DNA from 3 places in the Shinella sp. 1A1 genome. Region 1 is predicted to be linked to each of the others. Evidence: predicted binding sites of a transcription regulator. Region 1 holds the regulator's gene; each other region holds the start of a gene.
What was found. Region 1 encodes LexA, which represses DNA repair genes until DNA is damaged. Its sites were predicted from a motif close to TGTTCNNNNTGTGTTCNG; they were not measured.
Positions count from the first base shown of each region.

Region 1 (2,195 bases):
GCCGCCGCGATGAACCATGCAACGCTCGCCGTCTATGCCCGCCCGCGCATCGCGGTCCTGGCGACCGGCGACGAGCTCGTGCCGCCCGGCGCATCCCCCGGCGCAAGCCAGATCATCGCCTCCAACACCTATGGCGTCTCGGCCATCGCCCGCGAGGCCGGCGCGGAGATCATCGATCTCGGCATCGTTGGCGACGACAAGCAGGCTATCCTCGAAGCGGTGCGCAATGCCCTGTCGCTCGACATCGACGTGCTGGTGACGCTGGGCGGTGCCTCCGTCGGCGATTTCGACCTCGTCCAGCCGGTGCTCGGCGAGGCCGGCATGGAGCTCGACTTCTGGCGCATCGCCATGCGGCCCGGAAAGCCGCTGATGGTCGGCCGGCTCGGCCCGGTCCAGTTCGTCGGACTGCCCGGCAATCCCGTCTCCAGCATGGTCTGCTCGCTGCTCTTCCTGGAGCCGCTGGTCCGCCGCCTCGCCCACCTGCCGCCGAAGAGCCGCCTGCACAAGGCGATCGCCGCCGTGCCGCTCCGCGAGAACGACCACCGGCAGGACTATGTCCGCGCCCGCATCGCCCGCGGCCCGGCCGGCGAACTCCTCGTCACGCCCTTCGACAAGCAGGATTCCTCGATGATGAAGATCTTCGCCGAATCCGAGGGGCTGCTGATCCGTGCGCCGCACGCGCCCGCCGCGGACGCCGGCACCCCCTGCGACGTCCTTCTCCTGCGCGAGCCTGCCGCCTGAGCGGCATTATTGTTTCAGCGGCCCCTTGCGGAACACATATGGAACAGATAGTGTCTGTTCTGGATTTGTTTCACGATTCTCGATGGGGATGCCATGCTGACGCGCAAACAACAGGAACTCCTGCTGTTCATCCATGAGCGTATGAAGGAATCGGGCATTCCGCCGTCCTTCGACGAGATGAAGGATGCGCTGGACCTTGCTTCCAAGTCCGGCATCCACCGTCTCATCACGGCGCTTGAGGAGCGCGGCTTCATCCGCCGCCTGCCGAACCGGGCGCGCGCGCTCGAGGTCATCAAGCTGCCGGAAGCCTATTCGCCGAGCCTCCAGCCCCGGCGCGGCTTTTCCCCCGCCGTCATCGAGGGCAGCCGCGGCAAGCAGCCCGCGCCGGCCGCCGCCCCGCCACAGCGCACCGCGCCGCAAGCCGATATGGCCTCTTCCGTCTCGGTGCCCGTCATGGGCCGCATCGCCGCCGGCGTGCCGATCTCCGCCATCCAGAACAACACGCATGACGTCACCGTCCCGGCCGAGATGATCGGCAGCGGCGATCACTATGCGCTGGAGGTGAAGGGCGATTCGATGATCGAGGCAGGCATCCTCGACGGCGACACGGTCATCATCCGCAGCACCACCAGCGCCAATCCGGGCGAGATCATCGTGGCGCTGGTCGACGACGAGGAGGCGACGTTGAAGCGCTTCCGCCGCAAGGGCGCCTCCATCGCGCTCGAAGCCGCCAATCCCGCCTACGAGACCCGCATCTTCGGCCCCGACCGCGTCAAGGTCCAGGGCAAGCTGGTCGGCCTTATTCGCCGCTATCACTGAGCGGCGTGTCCGTTTCGAAACGGTCGGTGCGCCAGTCGTAGGTGCGGTGCCGGGACCAGGGGCGGTCGAGCGTTTCGACGGCTCCCGTGAACTCCGCATCGCCGAGCGCCTGGGAGACGGAATCCGTCGCCGGCCTGATTTCGAGGGCACCGGTCCTTCTCAGGTGCCGCGCGGTGACGAGCCTTGCGCCGGAGCGACAGGCATCGAGCCGGAGGGCGAAGGGCACGACGACGAGGTCGGCCCCGTCGCAGGCAAGGCCCAGGAAAGCGGTGTCCTCCAGCGTGACGATCCGCCAGCCGCTCGGTGAGACGGCGGCGCAGAAAGCCTTCCTTTCGCAGACGAAGCCGTTTTTCCGTTCGGCTGTCTCCAGCGCCGCGATCAGGGCGGCTTCCGCCTTCCCGCGGTCGGCCTTCCGGCGCGGGCGCTTTTGTGGTGACGTATCGGCCGGTTCTTCTTTCACCTGTTCGATCGTCAGGCCGGCCGTCGTCCGCATGTCCGGCTTCACGAGCTCGCCGAGCCGGAGTGCCCTTCGCCACTGGTCGTAGATGAAGCCCGGCGGGCGCGTGCGGTTCGCCGCCACCTTGCCGTCACTGAGGAAGGCGACGAGACGGCCGTCCTCCGATACCAGCACCTCC
Region 1 is NZ_AP039671.1:1,598,301-1,600,495, forward strand. It holds gene ACZ48C_RS08080 (molybdopterin molybdotransferase MoeA) at 1-741, shown strand, start outside; gene lexA (transcriptional repressor LexA) at 835-1,560, shown strand; gene ACZ48C_RS08090 (ComEC/Rec2 family competence protein) at 1,541-2,195, opposite strand, start outside.

Region 2 (2,195 bases), 410 kb from region 1:
GAATATGGGCGGTGCGCGGATTGGCCTTCAGCCGCTCGCAGACCTCGAAGCCGTCGATGCCCGGCATCATGATGTCGAGGAGAATGAGGTCGACCTGGGTGCTTTCGCAGATGGACAGGGCCTCGTAGCCGTTCTCGGCCGTCAGCACGTCGAAATATTCGGCTAGGAGGCGCGCTTCGAGCAGCTTCACATTGGCCGGGATATCGTCGACGACGAGGATGCGCGCTGTCATGTCGGCCTCACGCGTCCCCGAGATAGGTCTTGATGGTCTCGATGAACTTCGGCACGGAGATCGGCTTGGAGACATAGGCCTCGCAGCCGCCCTGCCGGATCCGCTCCTCGTCGCCCTTCATCGCGAAGGCCGTGACGGCGATCACGGGGATGACGTGCAGCTCGTCGTCCTCCTTCAGCCACTTGGTGACCTCGAGGCCGGAGACTTCCGGGAGCTGGATGTCCATCAGGATCAGGTCGGGACGGTGCTTGCGCGCGAGATCGAGGGCTTCCATCCCGTTCCGGGTCTGGATGGTCGCATAGCCGGATGCCTCGATGAGGTCCCGGAAGAGCTTCATGTTCAGCTCGTTGTCCTCGACAATCATGACCTGCTTGGGCATCGTGCGTCCCTGTTCCTCTCGCCGGCCTTGCAACCGTCCGGGAGATAGATAAGTTGCGGCGAAGCCGAAATCCCCCAGCCCGACCGCAGCCACGTTAGCGTCACTTGGTTGATGAAAAGGTAAATTTCCCGAAGGAAAAGGATGAAACGCCAAAAAGAAACACCCGCGCGTGAAGACGCGGATGCGACGGCCCTTTCCATCCTCGGCTGGCTGGCCGGCGAGCCGGAGCTCCTGTCGCGTTTCCTGGCGCTGACGGGCGTCGCCCCCGGCGAGGTCCGCAACGCGGTGAACGACCCCGGCTTCCTTGCCGGCCTCGTCGTTTTCCTCATGGAGCACGAGCCGACGCTCATGGCTTTCAGCGCCGCGACGGGCACCCAGCCGGAAGCCGTCGTCCACGCCCATGCGGTCCTGTCCGGCCCCCATGGCGGCGGCGACCTCTGACAAGCCGGCCCCTGTGGTCCATCCTGCGCATGCCTGTGCATCGTCATGCGTTCAGCCCCTCTGCCTGTTGAGACTCGCGAATTTAGGCTTTAATGTCGCGATGTTCAATATTTGTTCCAGATCATGAGCACCGCCGACACGCGTTTTCCGGGCTTCTGCCGCGACTGCCTTGCCGGGCAGCCCGCGGGCCTGCGCCGCTGCCGGGCCTGCGGCAGCCCGCGCATCCTCTATCACGGCGAGCTTTACGACCTGACGCTCGCCCATATCGACTGCGATGCCTTCTATGCCGCGATCGAAAAGCGCGACGATCCGGAGCTTGCCGACAAGCCGGTGATCATCGGCGGCGGCAAGCGCGGCGTCGTCTCCACCGCCTGCTACATCGCGCGCATCCACGGCGTGCGCTCGGCCATGCCGATGTTCAAGGCGCTGGAAGCCTGCCCGAACGCCGTCGTCATCAAGCCGGACATGGAGAAATACGTCAAGGTCGGCCGCGAGGTGCGCGCGATGATGCAGGAGCTGACGCCGCTCGTGCAGCCGATTTCCATCGACGAGGCCTTCCTGGAGCTGAAGGGCACCGAGCGGCTGCACGACGATCCCCCTGCCCGCGTGCTGGCGCGCTTTACCCAGCGCGTGGAAAAGGAGGTCGGCATCACCATTTCCGTCGGGCTTTCCTACTGCAAGTTCCTCGCCAAGGTCGCCTCGGACCTCAACAAGCCGCGCGGCTTTTCCATTATCGGCGCGGCCGAGGCGCTGGATTTCCTGCGCGACAAGCCGGTGCGGCTGATCTGGGGCGTCGGCAAGGCCTTTGCCGAGACGCTGGAGCGTGACGGCATCCGCAGCGTCGGCCAGCTCCAGACCATGGAGGAAACCGACCTGATGCGCCGCTACGGCGTCATGGGCAAGCGGCTCTTCCAACTGTCGCGCGGGCAGGACGACCGCGAAGTGCATCCCAACGACCCGGCAAAAAGCGTTTCGGCCGAGACCACCTTCTTCGACGACATCTCGCGCTATGACGAGCTCACCGCGCATCTGCGCCGGCTGAGCGAGAAGGTCGCCACGCGGCTGCGCAAATCCGGCATTGCCGGCCAGACCGTCGTGCTCAAGCTGAAGACGGCGGACTTCAAGAGCCGCACGCGCAACCGC
Region 2 is NZ_AP039671.1:1,187,143-1,189,337, reverse strand. It holds gene ACZ48C_RS05945 (PleD family two-component system response regulator) at 1-232, opposite strand, end outside; gene ACZ48C_RS05940 (response regulator) at 240-611, opposite strand; gene ACZ48C_RS05935 (DUF3572 domain-containing protein) at 753-1,052, shown strand; gene ACZ48C_RS05930 (DNA polymerase IV) at 1,176-2,195, shown strand, end outside.
Region 2: a site for LexA is predicted at 1,154-1,171, ahead of ACZ48C_RS05930 (DNA polymerase IV). Genes of this name have one in related genera too.

Region 3 (2,195 bases), 450 kb from region 1:
CCCCCTTCTTGAATCGAAGGAAGACGTCACGGATTTCGACTGCAAGTCCCGGGGACAGATATGACGCATATCCCAGCGCGAGGTTTTCGTGAGCCCAAGTCCCACCATCCGCGCCACGCTTAGTGTAAACTATTGATTTCGTTTCCTCTTTTGTCCAAAGGCGGGATTTTCCCGTGTTTTTCTTTAGAAGGACGACATATTCCTTTGCGTAGGAGTCCAGACGCATCCAATCTGCGGGGGTTTGGTTCTTCGAAAAACCAGCGGCACGGTGAATGTCGTTCAAACACACGAGGCCATTGCTATCGACCCGAATACGGGACTGCTTGAAAAGCATCACTTTCATTTCCGCCATAAGACATAAACCTTTCGTTATGTCGTTATGCGGAGGCCAGCAACTCTTGACATCCAAAAATTAATGAATACATGGACACCATGTGATCACATAGCCTGCCGCAAGGTTGGTACTTCAGGCCCGGATGGTGCGCTAACACCATCCGGGCCGCTCTATTTTTGATTTGCAGATGCAAATCTCGGATCATATCGGTGGTTGATCTGCCTTATTCAAGGCAAGCGGTAACGTTTTCTTTACCGATCATTGATTTTCCGGAACCTCGCCGCTAGCCCGCCCTCACCGGCGGGCTTTTTCATATCGAGATGGTCCGATCCCAAACAGGGGCTGATCCGACAATATCGCGAATGATCTGCCGCGCCCTAACAGCCGCGGCAGGTGTTGCTCTTCCACTCAGGATGATCGCCTGGGCAGTGTAGGTAATCTCGATCTGGCATTGAGAGCAGATATCATCATAGGCGATAGCCGCAGCCAGAGATGCACGGAGTCCCGCGCTGGCGGGGCCAGCGCTGAAATCCATTGCCATGTCCCTTGAACTCCTGCCGGCTTTTATCCGGCGATAGCTTGTTTAGAGACAACGGAAATTGGGAGTGAAGGTTCCGGCCACCCTTCCAACATTACCCTCAGGGCAAGAATCCGTCGCCAGATTGGTTGACTCTACCCCGAAACGGAACATATTGAGAACAAACCGGCGCTGCCGGTCACCCATCATAGACCCGAAATTGACGCCGACTGTGGCATCTCACAGGAGAACGACGACGTGCGCCCGCTCGAAATGCAAAACCCCGAGTCTCAAAACGAAATCGATGAAGCGCTGGCTTGGCACGATGGAGACGCCCGCGCTGCGATCGCCACGCTCCTCGCCGATTGTGCTTACCTGCGCTGGCAGCTTGCGATAGCCCGCAGAGCGATGGGCGCCGGTTTCACCCGCGGCTGGCGACCTCACCTTGAGCGCGAGTGAAACAGATGGACATAATAGAAGATGCTTGGGAAGGTAGTGCCGATGGCCACCTGCTTTAATCGGTCGAGCCGGGACCACGGGAGCAAGGATATGTTTCACCAGGAATTGAACGCACATTTCAGAAGTTCGCCAGGCAGAATAATATGTCTCGTGACGAGGCGTTGGCATTCATCGTGCGCGACTGGCTGATGGGACAAAGTCTGCACTCGCTGGCTGACGACCTGGACCCGGAGGAAATACCAGCATCCCTCCTGACGGGCTTGAACGAAGGCGCTGACCAAGATCGGCGCTGAGTTCGAAGGTGACCAGCGAGTAGATTTAACGGAGGGGAAAATGAAGCTGGCGCCAGAGATTGAAGACGCCTTGGACCGCTTTGCCTTGGAGCAGGACCTCACGCGCGAGGAGGCGTTTGCGGTTATCGCTGAGGATTGGTTGATCGGGCAAGGGTATCTCCGCGCGGATGAGGGTGATGAGGAGACAACAGAGCCGGTTCAAAACTGAGCTTGATGCGTGCGACAGGCTTCTTGTTGGCCCTGAGTTCCTAATGACGGATTTACGGAGTTGCCAAGCCGACAAAACTAACGCAACGTTCGCCGCGATTTGGAGAGCACGTCATGGCACATCGTACTAAGGATGAAGCGCAGTTGCGGATGGCGATGGGCGTTGCGCGCGTTGCCATGCGCCAAGGCCTCGAACCGTCAGAAGGCGTGAAACTGCTCAGAGAGTATTTTGCCACGGTACAGGCGTTAGAGAGCTCTCCTCCGGCCGGAGCTTGTCAGCAGTCAGAAGTGACGAGAACGCGCCGCCTTTCCGAATAGTCCTACCCTACCGGGTTTTTGTTCGAACCTCCGCCTTCACCATGCCGCAGTCTATCTGGTCGGAATG
Region 3 is NZ_AP039671.1:1,148,713-1,150,907, reverse strand. It holds gene ACZ48C_RS05755 (KilA-N domain-containing protein) at 1-334, opposite strand, end outside; gene ACZ48C_RS05750 (hypothetical protein) at 645-875, opposite strand; gene ACZ48C_RS05745 (dehydrogenase) at 1,110-1,310, shown strand; gene ACZ48C_RS05740 (hypothetical protein) at 1,454-1,603, shown strand; gene ACZ48C_RS05735 (hypothetical protein) at 1,644-1,811, shown strand; gene ACZ48C_RS05730 (hypothetical protein) at 1,925-2,128, shown strand; gene ACZ48C_RS05725 (hypothetical protein) at 2,136-2,195, opposite strand, start outside.
Region 3: a site for LexA is predicted at 1,018-1,035, ahead of ACZ48C_RS05745 (dehydrogenase). Genes of this name have one in related genera too.